Regions from separate parts of the Streptomyces sp. NPDC091682 genome, predicted to be linked through region 2. Evidence: riboswitches for the same ligand, from Rfam matches in the RefSeq annotation. Region 2 holds a riboswitch; the other holds the start of a gene.

Region 1 (7,544 bases), on a different contig from region 2:
GGTCGTGCTCCACGACGGGGTCCCGCACGGCGAGCGGATGACCGCCGCCGGGCCCTCCTACCCCGTGTTCGACGAGATCGAGCTGTGGGCGCCGTCCCCGGTGCCGACCTGGGTGGTGCTGCTGGAGGCGGCCACCGAGGCGGACCGCGACGCGCTGGAGCAGCTGGCCTCGGACGCCGGATTCGCCGCCGAGGACTGGTCCTCGTCGGTGCGGCTGCTGTGCCGGACCTGCTCGGAGAGCGAGATGCCGAGCGACGAGGGCGACGGTGAGCAGCACCTCGATCCGCACGACCACAGCGAGCCGGGCCATCCCGGACCGCTCGGGCACCGTACGGCCGGCTCCGGCTCCCTGTGGGTCCCCGAGCGCGAGTGCGGGATCGCGGCACCGGCCGGTCTGGTGCGCGGACTGCTCGACGGCTGGGTCGCGGACAGCCCGGATACCAGGGAGTGGCGGGATCTCGAAGAAGTCTGCTGACCCGGGGCCGTAGGCTGTACGGGCACATCGGTGGCCACCACGGCCATCGGTGACCGGCACTTACGGAAGGCGTACGGCGGACATGGCGCAGCAGGAGAACGAGGTTGTCGAGGGCGTGAACGACGGGTACGTCGTGGACACCGAGGACTGTGAGGCGCGCGAGCTCGCCCACCGTCAGCGCGGCACGGCCCGTCCGATCACCGTGGTCGGCAACCCGGTCCTGCACCGGGAGTGCAAGGACGTCACCGAGTTCGGCGACGAACTGGCGCAGCTGATCGACGACATGTTCGCCAGCCAGAAGGCCGCCGAGGGCGTCGGCCTGGCCGCGAACCAGATCGGCGTGGACGCCAAGGTCTTCGTCTACGACTGCCCGGACGACGACGGCAAGCGGCACACCGGTGTCGTCGTCAACCCGAAGCTGATCGAGCTGCCGGCCGGCGCGCGGGTGCTGGACGACTCGAACGAGGGCTGCCTGTCGGTCCCGACGGCGTACGCCTCGCTGGCCCGCCCGGACTACGCCGAGGTCGAGGGCCAGGACGCGCAGGGCAACCCGATCAAGGTGCGCGGCACCGGCTACTTCGCCCGCTGCCTGCAGCACGAGACCGACCACCTGTACGGCTACCTCTACATCGACCGCCTCTCGAAGCGCGACCGCAAGGACGCCCTCCGCCAGATGGAAGAGGGCACCCCGCGCTACGAGACCGTCCCCAACGCCTGATCGGCCTAGGCGGCCTGCGGGCCCCGGAAGGCGCGCCGGAACGAGTTCGGCGTGGTGCCCAGGGTCCGCAGGAAGTGATGGCGCAGGGCCGCCGCGTTGCCGAAGCCGCAGCGGCCGGCGATCGCGTCCACCGTCTCGCCGGTCGACTCCAGCAGCTCCTGCGCCAGCAGGACCCGCTGGCGCAGCACCCACTTGTACGGGGTGGTGCCGGTCTCCTGGAGGAAGCGGCGGGCGAAGGTCCGCGGGGACATGTGCGCGCGCTCCGCGAGCTGCTCGACGGTGATCTCCTCGTCCAGGTGGCGGGCCATCCACTCGATCACCTCGCCCACCGTGTCACAGGCCGTGCGCGGCAACGGTCGCTGGATGAACTGGGCCTGTCCGCCGTCCCGGTGCGGCGGTACGACCATCCTGCGCGCGATGATGTTGGCCACCTCGGCCCCGTGTTCCTGGCGGACCACGTGCAGGCACGCGTCGATGCCCGAGGCCGTGCCGGCGGCAGTGATCACCGAACCCTCGTCCACGTAGAGCACGTCCGGGTCGACGACGGCCCGCGGGAAGCGGCGGGTCAGGGCCGCGGCGTGCATCCAGTGCGTGGTGCACCGGCGGCCGTCCAGCAGCCCGGCGGCGCCGAGGACGTAGGCCCCGCTGCACACGCTGAGGACCCGTGCACCCCGGTCCACGGCCCGGCGCAGGGCCGCCAGCAGCGGCTCGGGATAGATGCGTGCGGCGGCGTCACCGGCGGCCGGCAGACAGACGAGGTCGGCCTCCTCCAGTCGCTCCAGTCCGTGCGCGGGGGTGATCCCGAAAGCGCCCCCGCCCACGGTCAGGGGCCCGTCCTCCGCCGCGCACACGGCGAAGTCGTACACCGGTACGCCCATGTCACTGCGATCGATTCCGAACACCTCGCAGAAGATCCCCAGCTCGAAGGGGGCGACTCCGTCGACGAGGGCCACGGCCACGTTGTTCAGCATGACCCCAGTGTGGCAGTAATTCGGTCTTCTATGACAGTACTGCCACTGTCGATCATGGGCGATCAGGCGGACAGTAGAGCTATGACCACCTTCGTGAACTACCTCGCCGTCCTCGCCATCGCCGCCCTCCTGCTCGGGCCCAGCCTGTACGGGATCCTGCGCGACCGGCGGATCGACCAGCAGATCCGGGCCGTCGCGACCCGGCTCGTGTGGCTCCCCCGCCAGCGTGCGGGCGGCCTCCCGCCCACCCCGCGCCGGCGCACCTTCCGGCCCTCCGCCCGCAGGTACTGGGGCCCCATCGCCCACTGACCACCGGGGAACGCGAGAAGCCGGGACACGGAAACCCCGCATCCCGGCTCCCCGGTCACTTCCCCGGAACCCCTTGACGTACGTGAAGTACTAGAAGTCCTCGTCCAGGTCCACCGTGCCCTCGACCGCGACCTGGTAGGCCGACGGACGGCGCTCGAAGAAGTTCGTCAGCTCCTGCACGCCCTGCAGCTCCATGAAGGAGAACGGGTTCTGCGAGCCGTACACCGGCGGGAAGCCCAGACGGACCAGGCGCTGGTCCGCGACGCACTCCAGGTACTCGCGCATCGACTCGGTGTTCATGCCCGGCAGGCCGTCACCGCACAGGTCGCGGCCGAACTGCAGCTCCGCCTCCACGGCCTCCTTGAGCATGTCGGTGACCTGCTGCTGGAGGGCGTCGTCGAAGAGCTCCGGCTCCTCCTTGCGGACCGTGTCCACGACCTCGAAGGCGAAGTTCATGTGCATGGTCTCGTCACGGAAGACCCAGTTGGTGCCGGTGGCCAGGCCGTGCAGCAGACCGCGCGAGCGGAACCAGTACACGTACGCGAAGGCGCCGTAGAAGAACAGGCCCTCGATGCACGCGGCGAAGCAGATCAGGTTCAGCAGGAAGCGGCGGCGGTCGGCGGCCGTCTCCAGCCGGTCGATCTTCTCGACCGAGTCCATCCACTTGAAGCAGAACTGCGCCTTCTCGCGGATGGAGGGGATCTCCTCGACCGCGTCGAAGGCCGCCGCGCGGTCGTCCGGGTCGGGCAGGTAGGTGTCGAGCAGCGTCAGGTAGAACTGGACGTGCACGGCCTCCTCGAACAGCTGGCGCGACAGGTACAGGCGCGCCTCCGGGGAGTTGATGTGCTTGTAGAGCGTCAGCACCAGGTTGTTCGAGACGATCGAGTCGCCCGTCGCGAAGAACGCGACCAGTCGGCCGATCATGTGCTGCTCGGAGGGCGTCAGCTTCGCGAGGTCCGCGACGTCCGAGTGGAGGTCGACCTCCTCGACGGTCCAGGTGTTCTTGATCGCGTCCCGGTAGCGCTCGTAGAAGTCCGGGTAGCGCATCGGGCGCAGCGTGAGCTCGAAGCCCGGGTCCAGGAGGTTCTTGTTGTCGTTGGAGCTCATTACTGGCAGGCCTCGCAGGACTCGGGGTTCTCAAGGGAGCAGGCCAGCGCCTCGGCGTCGGCGACCGCCTGCGGCAGCTCGACGGGGGTGGCCGCCTGCGCGGCGCGGGCGATCTTCGTCGCCGGGCGCGAACGCAGGTAGTAGGTGGTCTTCAGACCCTGCTTCCAGGCGTACGCGTACATCGAGCTGAGCTTGCCGATGGTGGGCGTCTCCAGGAACAGGTTCAGCGACTGCGACTGGTCGAGGAACGGCGTACGGGCCGCCGCCATGTCGATCAGACCGCGCTGCGGGATCTCCCACGCCGTGCGGTACAGCTCGCGGACCTCGGCCGGGATCCAGCCGAAGCCCTGGACCGAGCCGGAGGAGTCGCGCAGCGCCTCGCGGGTCTGGGCGTCCCACACGCCGAGCTGCTTCAGCTCCTCCACCAGGTAGCCGTTCACCTGGAGGAACTCACCGCTGAGCGTCTCGCGCTTGAAGAGGTTGGAGACCTGCGGCTCGATGCACTCGTACACGCCGGCGATCGAGGCGATCGTGGCCGTCGGGGCGATGGCCAGGAGCAGGGAGTTGCGCATGCCGGTCTCGGCGACGCGGGTGCGCAGCGCATCCCAGCGCTCCGGCCAGTTCAGCTCGACGTCGTAGTGGTCGGGGTGCAGGACACCGCGGGCGGTACGGGTCTGCTCCCAGGCCGGGAGCGGGCCGCTGCGCTCGGCGAGGTCGCAGGAGGCCTCGTAGGCGGCCAGCATGATGCGCTCGGAGAGCTTGGTGGACAGGGCCTTCGCCTCGGGAGAGTCGAAGGGCAGCTTCAGCTTGAAGAAGACGTCCTGGAGGCCCATCGCGCCCAGGCCCACCGGGCGCCAGCGGGCGTTGGAGCGGCCGGCCTGCTCGGTCGGGTAGAAGTTGATGTCCACGACGCGGTCGAGGAAGGTGACGGCCGTGCGGACGGTCTCGTCGATCCGCTCCCAGTCGATCTCGCCGTCCACGACGAACGCGCCCAGGTTGACCGAACCGAGGTTGCAGACGGCCGTCTCGCCGTCGTTGGTGACCTCGATGATTTCGGTGCACAGGTTCGAGGAGTGCACGACGGTGCCCGGCTCGGCCGTCTGGTTCGCCGTGCGGTTGGAGGCGTCCTTGAAGGTCATCCAGCCCTGGCCGGTCTGCGCGAGGGTGCGCATCATCCGGCCGTACAGGTCGCGCGCCGGCATGGTCTTGCGGGCCAGGCCGTCCGCCTCGGCCTTGCGGTAGGCGGCGTCGAACTCGTCGCCCCACAGGTCGACCAGCTCGGGCACGTCGGCCGGGGAGAACAGCGACCACTCGGCGTCTGCGTTCACGCGGCGCATGAACTCGTCCGGCACCCAGTGGGCCAGGTTCAGGTTGTGGGTGCGGCGCTGGTCCTCACCGGTGTTGTCGCGGAGCTCCAGGAACTCCTCGATGTCCGCGTGCCAGGTCTCCAGGTAGACGGCGGCGGCGCCCTTGCGGCGGCCACCCTGGTTCACGGCGGCGACGGAGGCGTCGAGGGTCTTCAGGAACGGCACGATGCCGTTGGAGTGGCCGTTGGTGCCGCGGATCAGCGAACCGCGGGCGCGGATGCGGGAGTACGAGAGGCCGATGCCGCCGGCGTGCTTGGACAGGCGCGCGACCTGGTGGTAGCGGTCGTAGATCGAGTCGAGCTCGTCCAGCGGGGAGTCCAGCAGGTAGCAGGAGGACATCTGCGGGTGCCGGGTGCCGGAGTTGAAGAGCGTGGGGGAGGACGGCAGGTAGTCCAGGCGGCTCATCAGCCGGTACAGCGAGGCCACTTCCTCCACTGCCTGGACGCTCTCGTCGGCGGCCAGGCCGCAGGCCACGCGCAGCATGAAGTACTGCGGGGTCTCGATGACCTGACGGGTGATCGGGTGGCGCAGCAGGTAGCGGCTGTGCAGGGTGCGCAGACCGAAGAAGCCGAAGCGGTCGTCGGCGCCCTCGGCGAGGGTCAGCTCGACGAGCGAGTCGAGCCGGGCCGCGTGGGTGCGGACGAACTCGGCGGTGCGGTCGGCGATGAGGCCCTCGCGGTGGCCGACCTCGACGGAGGCCGAGAAGGAGGTGGAGCCCTGGCTCGCGGCCTCGTCGCGCACGGCCAGCGTCAGCAGGCGGGCGGCGAGCCGGGAGTAGGCCGGGTCCTCCGAGATCAGACCGGCGGCGGCCTCCGTGGCCAGCCCGCGCAGTTCGGCGTCGTCGGCCGCGGAGCTGCGGCCGCGCAGCGCGGAGGCCGCGACCCGGCCGGGGTCGGTGTCGGGGAGGTCCGCCGTCAGTTCGGTGAGGGTACGCAGCAGCGTGGCCCCCGGGCCCTCGGTGTTGTCGCCAGAAGTGGACTCGGCGCGCGGTGCGGAAGGCGCGATGGTCACGGCGGGAGCTCTCCCTCGCTCGGCCCGGTCATCGGCGGGGCGGGGCGCGAGCGGGCGCACGCGGGCGCGACGAGAACGCGTACCCCGCATGGCGTCCACCGGCCCAACCGCGAGGCCCGGACGAATCGGCACCCGGTTCGGTCGAGCCGGGCGCGCTGTCGGCAGGTCATCGGACTTGGCGTCCGGTAGCCGGACACTTCATACCGTTGCGGGACAGTTCCGGATTCGCACCGGATTCCCCTGCAGCGACAGCAGGCATGAGCATACATGTGGGGGCGGCCCTGTGCGGTAACCCCCACATGTAGTGTCGGCGTGGCTACAGCTTGAGCCGGTAAGTGAGGAGTGTCAGGCCCTCGATCGGCGCCCAATCCCGCCCCGGAGTGCGTACGAAGCCCAGGCGCGCGTAGATCCGATGGGCGCCGGCCATGCTGCGCTGGGTGGACAGGGCCAGGCCGCGCACGCCCTCCACGGCCCGCGCCCGCTCGATGCAAGCCCGCACCAGAGCCTCGCCGACGCCCTGGCCGCGCGCCTCGTGGGCCACCGCGAGCATCCGGAACTCCGCCTCGTCGGGGGCCGCGACGTCGGCGAGCGGACTGCCCGGAGCGGCGAACGTCACACCGCCCAGCAACCGTCCGTCCCGCTCGGCGACGAGCACCTCGGCCCGGGCGGCCCGGCCGGCCACGTCGCGCAGCACGTTCAGGTAGGCGTCGTCCTCGTTGAAGTCCAGGTGCCCGTCGGCGAGGTAGGCCCGCGCCGTGATCTCGCCCAGCTCCGCGTAGTCGGCGGGCACCGCCGTTCTGATCACCATGTCCATGCGGTCGAGTGTGCAGGACGGGTGTCCACGCCCGGCGCTATCGTCGGAAGCAGCACCGTCGAGGAAGGTGAGCGAGGCATGACCGTGATGACCGACCGCCCCCACATGCTGACCGAGGAGTTCGAGACCCTCGCGCGTATAGGCGCCAGAGAGGTGGAGGGGCTGCGGTTGGAATTCATCGATGGGAAGCTGGGGGTTAAGGCGGTGCCGGACGGGGACCACGGACTGATCATCGAGTGGCTCATGCGCATCTGCATCCAGCATCGTCCTGAGCTCTTCCTCTATGGCGAGCAAGGTTTGCAGGTGCAGCAGTATCGCGATGGGCGTGCCCGGCCGGATGGGGTCCTGGCGCCGAGCGGCTTCATGAAGGCGCAGGGCGAGTGGGTTGCCCCGGACGCTGTTCTGATGGTCGTGGAGGTCACTTCGTACGACTCCGACACCGACCGCCGTGACCGGATCGAGAAGCCGCGGGCCTTCGCCGAGACCGGCATTCCCGTCTATCTGCTGATCGACAGGGACAGCTGTGAGGTCTCGGTCCACAGTGAACCCGACGGGCATCGGTACGAGACCGTCCGCACCGTCCCCTTCGGCAAGGACGTCAAGCTCCCCGACCCCGTCGGCATCACCCTCCCGACCGAGCCCCTCAAGGACTGGGTGCGCTGACCACGGCCGAGGGGCCCCCCCCCCGGGGGGGGGGGGGGGCCCCCCCCCCCCCCCCCCCCCCCCCCCCCCCCCCCGGGGGCGGCCCCCCGCCCGGCGCGGCGGGGCCGGG
Region 2 (7,544 bases):
GTACTCGCCCGAGCGCGACCGGCATGTGTGCTGAACCGGCCCCCCTCCCCGCCCACCACGTCCTGATCCTCGGCGGCACGACCGAGGCCCGTCGCCTCGCGGAGGCGCTGGCCCCCGACCCGTCCTGTCACGTGACCACCTCGCTCGCGGGCCGGGTCGCCTCGCCCGTGCTCCCGCCGGGCGATACCCGGATCGGCGGCTTCGGCGGTATCGCGGGCCTCGCGGCCTGGATCGTCGACCACGACGTCACCCGTGTCGTCGACGCCACCCACCCGTTCGCGGAGCGGATGAGTTTCCACGCCGCGGAGGCGCAGGCGCTCACGGGGGTGCCGCTGGTGGCGCTGCGGCGCCCCGGCTGGACGCCGGGGCCGGGAGACGACTGGACCTTCGTGGACTCGCTCGTCGAGGCAGCCGACCGGCTGCCCGGCCTCGGCTCGCGCGCGTTCCTGACCACCGGCCGGATGGGCCTGCACGCCTTCGCGCACCTCGCCGACACCTGGTTCCTGGTGCGTTCGGTGGACCCTCCGGCGGCGCCGGTGCCGCCGCGCCTGGAAGTCCTGCTCGCCCGCGGTCCGTTCACCCTGGACGACGAGCGGGAGCTGATCGCCCGGCACCGGATCGACGTGCTGGTGACGAAGGACAGCGGCGGCTCGGCCACCGCCCCCAAGCTCACCGCGGCCCGCGAGGCCGGCATCCCGGTCCTCGTGGTGCGCCGCCCGGCCGTCCCGGAGGGCGTACCGGAGACCGACTCGATCGAGGTCGTCCTGGACTGGCTGGGCACGAGCCGCTAGGCCCGGACTTCGCGGGTCGTTGATTCGGATGGATGGATGGATGGTGTCCTGGGCCCGGACGTAGAGGAGGGCCCGGCGTGGTCAGCGCGGATCGGGCCAGTCGCCCCGCTCGGACAGGTGGAGAACGAGGGCGGCGATGTTCCAGGCGTCGTCCTCGCCTCGATGGTGACGGCCTTCCAGCCGCAGCCCGGCGATCTCCAGGGCCTGCGCCATGCCGGGGCGTTTGCGCAGACCGTACGCGTCGGTGAAGGCCGCCTTGGCATTGATGTGGTGTCGACCGAATGGGTAGGGCGTCCGGGTGGCCCGGCACTGCCGGGTGAACTGGTGACGGTCGTAGTCACCCCAACTTGCCCATGGGTGGAACCCCGCGCGGTGCTCGGCCGCCAGTAGTCGGCATGCCTCGGTGAAGCTGACCCCTCCGTCGACCTCGTCCTGGGTGAGGCCTGTCAGCTCGGTGCAGAACCCACTGACCCTGGACCGGACGGGCCGCACCAGGATCCGACGGCGGGCGAGACGCTCCCCGGCGGCCAGGTCGACGACGGTCAGCCCGACCTCGATGATCTCGCTGACCGCGTCCGGCGGCTGGTCGCCAGCCCAACAGGTGGCTTCGACGTCCACAACGTTCAGGAGGCGCTCTGTCCCGGTGCTGTCCATGAGGGAACGGTAGGGAGGAACGGCAGCCGGAGCACCTGGTTTGCCTGCTGGGGCCGACAGAACACCGCACCGCACCGGATGAGGCGGGGGAGAATCCACCAGCCTCAACGGGCTGCGACCGGCACCGCACACCTGAACCGGTGACCCGCGAAGTCCGGGGCTAGGACGTCCCCTTCGGATCCGGCCGGGGACGCCCTGAGGACGGCTGCGTCCGCAGGTGGCGTACCGCGGGACGGGCGGAGGCCCGGTGCGCTGGTCGCACCGGGCCTCCGCCCGTCCACCGCTGCGCCTCGCCCGGTCACGGGTAGCGGCGCGGCGTCCAGGTGATCCTCGACCCGTCGGCCCGCTCGGTGACCTGCGTCTGCGAAGACCCGATCAGCAGGATCGTGCGCATGTCGACCTCGGACGGCTCCAGTTCGGCGAGCGCTACGATCCGTACCGACTGCTCGGGGCCGCCCACGTCGCGCGCGACGACCACCGGGGTGGTGGGCGAGCGCAGTTCCAGCAGCAGTTCGCGGGCCTGGGCCACCTGCCAGGTCCGGCTGCGCGAGCCGGGGTTGTAGAGGGCGAGCACCAGGTCGGCCGTGGCGGCCGCGCGCAGCCGCTCCGCGATGACCTCCCAGGGCTTGAGCCGGTCCGAGAGCGAGATGGTGGCGTAGTCGTGGCCGAGCGGGGCGCCGGCCGCGGCGGCCGCCGCGTTGGCCGCGGTCACCCCCGGCAGGACCCGTACCGGCACGTCCTCGTACTCCGCCTGCCCGGCCACCTCCAGGACCGCCGTGGCCATGGCGAAGACACCGGGGTCGCCGCCGGAGACCACGGCCACCCGCTTGCCGCGCCGGGCGAGGTCGAGGGCGAACTCGGCGCGCTCCGACTCCACCTTGTTGTCGGAGCCGTGCCGGACCTGACCCGGCTTGACGGGCACCCGGTCCAGGTAGGTGGTGTAGCCGACCAGCACCTCGGCGTCGGCGAGCGCGCGCCGCGTCTGCGGGGTGAGCCACAGCGGGCCGGCCGGGCCGGTGCCCACGACGACGACCTCGCCGGGGCCGGACGGCACGCTGCCCGGGTTGCCGATGCGGCTGGGGACCACGGCGACGGCGAAGTACGGCACGCCGTCGGCGTCGGTGTCGGCGAGGAGGCCGGTGCGCTCGCCCGCCATGGTGGCCCGCTCGACGTAGCGGGCCTCGGCGAGCCGGCCGCTGCTCTCCATCGCGCCGCGCACGGCCGGGAAGGTCCGGCCGAGCTTCATCACGACCGCCGAGTCGGTGGCGGCGAGGCGGGCGGTGAGCTCTTCCTCGGGCAGGGTGCCGGGGAGGATGGTCAGCACCTCCTCGCCCTCCACGAGCGGGGTGCCGAGCCGGGCGGCGGCGGCGCTCACGGAGGTGACGCCGGGGATGACCTCGGTCTCGTAGCGGTCCGCGAGCCGCTTGTGCATGTGCATGTACGAGCTGTAGAAGAGCGGGTCGCCCTCCGCGAGCACGGCGACGGTCCGGCCGGCGTCCAGGTGCGCGGCCAGGCGGGCCGCGGCGGCCTCGTAGAACTCCTCCATCGCGCCCTGGTAGCCGCCGGGGTGGTCGGTGGTTTCGGTGGTGACCGGGTAGACCAGCGGTTCCTCGACGTGTTCGGCGCGCAGGTGCTTCGCCGCGATCGAGCGGGCGATGGAACGGCCGTGGCGGGCGCTGTGGTAGGCCACGACATCGGCCTCGGCGATCACCTCGACGGCGCGCAGGGTCATCAGCGACGGGTCGCCGGGGCCGAGTCCGACCCCGTACAGCCGGCCCTTGGCGATGTCGCTCATTCGGCCACGCTCGCAATGGCGTTGACGGCGGCCGCGGCCATCGCACTGCCGCCGCGCCGGCCGCGCACGATCAGGTGGTCGAGCCCCGAGGGGTGGGCGGCGAGGGCGTCTTTGGACTCGGCGGCGCCGATGAAGCCGACGGGGACGCCGATGACGGCGGCGGGGCGCGGGGCGCCCTCCTCGATCATCTCCAGCAGTCGGAACAGCGCGGTCGGCGCATTGCCGACGGCGATGACCGAACCCTCCAGCAGGCCGCGGTCGCGCCAGACCTCCAGGGCGGCGGCGCTGCGCGTGGTGCCCATCTTGGCGGCGAGCTCCGGTACGGCCGGGTCGGAGAGCGTGCAGATCACGTCGTTGTCGGCGGGCAGGCGCTTGCGGGTGACACCGCTGGCGACCATCTGGACGTCGCACAGGATCGGCGCGCCCACCTCCAGCGCCGCGCGGGCGCGCAGCACGACCTCGGGGGTGTACCCGAGGTCCTGCGGGAGGTCGGTCATCCCGCAGGCGTGGATCATGCGCACCGCGACCTGGGCAACCGTGTCGGGCAGCCCGGAGAGGTCCGCCTCGGCGCGGATCGTGGCAAAGGACTGGCGGTAGATGGCCGCGCCGTCCTTCTCGTACTCAAACACGGTGTACTCGCTCATTTCTTCACTACGTCGGGGTCGGTGCGGGCGTCCGCGAGTGCCGCGGCAAGATCACAGGGCCGTACGTCCTCGTGTTCGGGGCGGCCGGGCGCGGCGAGCCGGTATCCGGAGCCGGTGGCCACCAGGTCCACCCAGGCGGTGCCGCGCGGATGCCCGCAGCGGCGCTCGCAGCCGGACCAGTGCACGGGCAGCGGACCGCGCGCCCGGTCGGCGACGGCCCGCGCGTCGGCGCGCACGTCCGCGCGGGACTTCGCACAACCGGGCCGGCCGGTACAGGCGGTGACGGACTCCCAGGCGCTGTCGGGGGTGATGACCAGCCCGGCGTCCTCGATGCGGGCGGCGCCGTCGGCACGGGCCCCGGGCACGATGACGCTGCGCCACGGGGTGACGCGCAGTTGGCCGCTCCCCCCGTCCGCGACCTGCGCCAGGAGGCGCCACTGCGCGGTGTCGAGCCGGCCGAGCGGGGGCAGTACGCACAGGGTGGCGCCGTCGTGCCCGCCGGCGCCGGACGGCCGGGGCGGCGCGGCGTACGGCCAGTCCACGGCGCCGACCGGCGTCGCGGCGATCCCGGCGGTATCGAGGCGCCGTGCGAACTCGGTTGCTTTCAGGGCGTGTTCGGCGGGCAGTTCGGAGACCCGCCAGGCCTGGGTACCGGCCGCGGCGGCGGCGTCGAGGAAGTACCGGGCGGCCGCAAGTGCCGCCCCGGGGGTGTCCCGGCCGGCGAGCTCCACGGCGTCGGGGGTCCGGCCGAGCCTGACCAGCGCCCGGTCGTCGGGGCGGCCGAGGACGGTCACGTCGGGGCCGAGCGCGGCCACGTCGCCGCGCCCGTCGTCGAAGGCGAACAGGAAGCGTCCGGACAGCGCGGCCGCCCAGGGGCTCGCACACAGCAGCCGGTCGAACTCCATGGCCCGGGCCAGCGCGTCGGGCCGGTCCAGGCCCTCCGGGCCCTCCGGCCCGTCCAGGCCGGACAGGGGCGTCGCCACGATGTTCCGTACCCGCTCGTGGCTCGGCGCGGGGAGCAGCCCGGCCCCGTCCAGCAGCTCCGCGAGCCCGCCGCCGCACCCGTCGGCCAGTCCGCGCAGCTGCACGTTGCCGCGCGAGGTCAGCTCCAGGTGCCCGTCCCCGAACCGGTCGGCGGCGAGCGCCAGCGCCGACGCCTGCTCCACGGTGAGCAGCCCGCCCGGCAGCCGGACCCGCGCCAGGAACCCGTCGTCCGCCGCGTGCAGCCGCAGCGCGCCCGGGCAGGCGTCACCACGCTCCCGTATGACGGGTTCGTCCCGCGATGCGGCTGAAGGGGGCTGGGGCATGGCCGCGAGCATACCCACGATTGGGTCCCCCCGACCTGTGTCCGTCACCACCCCCACCAGCGACATTCGCCCCCAGCACCGCCCAAGCCACCCTTCTGGCCCACCCGGCCCTGCCCGGCGCTGCCCACCCGGCCCTGCCCGGCCCGTCCGGCGCCACCCGGCCCGTTCAGCCCCGCCGGAGTTTGAGGCGCGGGGTCCGGGGCAGAGCCCCGGCAACGGCGCCGCACCCGCAACCAGCGGGGGCTCACCCCACCCGCCATCCCGGCGGCAGCCACCCGCCCCTAAGATGACCTTCCGGCGGACCACACGGTCCGCCGTCGCCGAGGACGGCGACATGGGAGGAAGCCCGGTGCGATTCCGGCGCGGTCCCGCCACTGTGAACCCCGCGGAGCGATCCGGCGACCGGGGTGAGTCAGGAACTCCCGCTGTCCTCAACACTGCCCGGGGCGCGGAAACCCCGAGGAAGGCCTGCCGCCGCATGATCCTGCTGCTGTCGACGTCCGACACCGATCTGCTCAGCGCCCGCGCGGCGAACACGGCGGACGGACCCGTCCCGTACCGGTTCGCGAACCCCTCCCGTCTCCCCCTCGACGACCTCCCCGGCCTCCTCGACGGGGCCGACCTGGTCGTCGTACGCCTCCTCGGCGGCCTCCGCGCCTGGCAGGACGGCCTCGACCTGCTCCTCGCCCCCGACCAGACCCGTCCGGTCGTGGTCCTGACCGGCGAGCAGGCCCCGGACGCCCAGCTCATGGAGGCCTCCACGGTCCCCATCGGCATCGCGGCCGAGGCGCACGGCTACCTCGCCCACGGCGGCCCGGCCAACCTGGAGCAGCTGGCCCGCTTCCTGTCCGACACGGTGCTGCTGACCGGCCACGGCTTCGAGCCCCCCGCCGCCGCGCCCACCTGGGGCCCGCTGGAGCGCACGCCCGGGACCACCACGGGCCCGCGGGTCGCCGTGCTGTACTACCGCGCCCACCAGATGAGCGGGAACACTTCCTTCGTGCACGCCCTGTGCGACGCGATCGAGGCCCACGACGCCCGGGCGCTGCCCCTGTACGTGTCCTCCCTGCGCTCCCCCGAGCCGGAGCTGATCGCCGCGCTGGAGTCGGCCGACGCGGTCGTCACCACCGTCCTCGCGGCCGGCGGCACCAAGCCCGCCACCGCCTCGGCGGGCGGCGACGACGAGTCCTGGGACGCGGGCGCGCTCGCCGGCCTCGGAGTGCCGATCCTGCAGGCCCTGTGCCTGACCGGGTCGCGCTCCGCCTGGGAGGAGAACGACGAGGGCCTGTCCCCGCTGGACGCCGCCACGCAGGTCGCGGTGCCCGAGTTCGACGGCCGTCTGATCACCGTCCCGTTCTCCTTCAAGGAGCTCGACGACGACGGCCTGCCCGCCTACGTGGCCGACCCCGAGCGGGCCGCCCGGGTCGCGGGCATCGCCGTGCGCCACGCCCGCCTGCGGCACATCGAACGCCGCGACAAGAAGGTCGCGCTGGTCCTCTCCGCGTACCCGACCAAGCACTCCCGCATCGGCAACGCGGTCGGCCTGGACACCCCGGCCAGCGCCGTGGAGCTGCTGCGCACCCTCATCGCCGGCGGTTACGACTTCGGGCCGACCGAGGAGATCCCGGGCCTGGTCTCGGGCGACGGCGACGAGCTGATCCGCGCCCTGATCGAGGCCGGCGGCCACGACCAGGACTGGCTGACCGAGGAGCAGCTGGCCCGCAACCCGGTCCGGATCCCGGCCGCCGACTACAAGCGCTGGTTCGCCGAGCTCCCGGCCGAGCTGCGCGACAGCGTCACCGAGCACTGGGGCGAGGCCCCGGGCAACATGTTCGTGGACCGCTCCGCGAACCCGGAGGGTGACATCGTGCTCGCGGCGCTGCGCCGCGGGAACCTCCTCATCCTGATCCAGCCGCCGCGCGGCTTCGGCGAGAACCCGATCGCGATCTACCACGACCCGGACCTGCCGCCCTCGCACCACTACCTGGCGGCGTACCGGTGGATCCAGGCGCGCGCCGAGGACGGCGGCTTCGGCGCCGACGCGATGATCCACCTGGGCAAGCACGGCAACCTGGAGTGGCTGCCGGGCAAGAACGCGGGCCTGTCCGCCGCGTGCGCGCCGGACGCCGCCCTCGGCGACCTGCCCCTCATCTACCCGTTCCTGGTCAACGACCCGGGCGAGGGCACGCAGGCCAAGCGCCGCGTGCACGCCACGCTGGTCGACCACCTGGTGCCGCCGATGGCGCGCGCGGAGTCGTACGGCGACATCGCGCGCCTGGAGCAGCACCTGGACGAGTACGCGCAGATCTCCGCGATGGACCCGGCGAAGCTGCCGGCCATCCGCGCCCAGATC

What was found. A riboswitch is a leader RNA that binds a small molecule or an ion and turns the genes downstream of it on or off. The one in region 2 is predicted to bind cobalamin.
Region 1: linked by a shared signal. The riboswitch ahead of ACIQK6_RS22870 (ribonucleoside-diphosphate reductase subunit alpha) and the one ahead of cobN (cobaltochelatase subunit CobN) in region 2 are both predicted to bind cobalamin.

The regions. Positions count from the first base shown of each region.
Region 1 is NZ_JBIVTH010000010.1:10-7,553, reverse strand. Features, by position in the region: gene ACIQK6_RS22895 (hypothetical protein) at 1-475, shown strand, start outside; gene def (peptide deformylase) at 558-1,193, shown strand; gene ACIQK6_RS22885 (helix-turn-helix domain-containing protein) at 1,199-2,164, opposite strand; gene ACIQK6_RS22880 (hypothetical protein) at 2,246-2,473, shown strand; gene ACIQK6_RS22875 (ribonucleotide-diphosphate reductase subunit beta) at 2,564-3,580, opposite strand; gene ACIQK6_RS22870 (ribonucleoside-diphosphate reductase subunit alpha) at 3,580-5,958, opposite strand; cobalamin riboswitch at 6,101-6,230, opposite strand; gene ACIQK6_RS22865 (GNAT family N-acetyltransferase) at 6,275-6,772, opposite strand; gene ACIQK6_RS22860 (Uma2 family endonuclease) at 6,851-7,435, shown strand.
Region 2 is NZ_JBIVTH010000003.1:229,391-236,934, forward strand. Features, by position in the region: gene cobM (precorrin-4 C(11)-methyltransferase) at 1-34, shown strand, start outside; gene ACIQK6_RS09085 (cobalt-precorrin-6A reductase) at 24-791, shown strand; gene ACIQK6_RS09090 (3'-5' exonuclease) at 873-1,445, opposite strand; gene ACIQK6_RS09095 (precorrin-2 C(20)-methyltransferase) at 1,744-3,240, opposite strand; gene ACIQK6_RS09100 (precorrin-8X methylmutase) at 3,237-3,884, opposite strand; gene ACIQK6_RS09105 (cobalamin biosynthesis protein CobG) at 3,881-5,191, opposite strand; cobalamin riboswitch at 5,472-5,634, shown strand; gene cobN (cobaltochelatase subunit CobN) at 5,670-7,544, shown strand, end outside.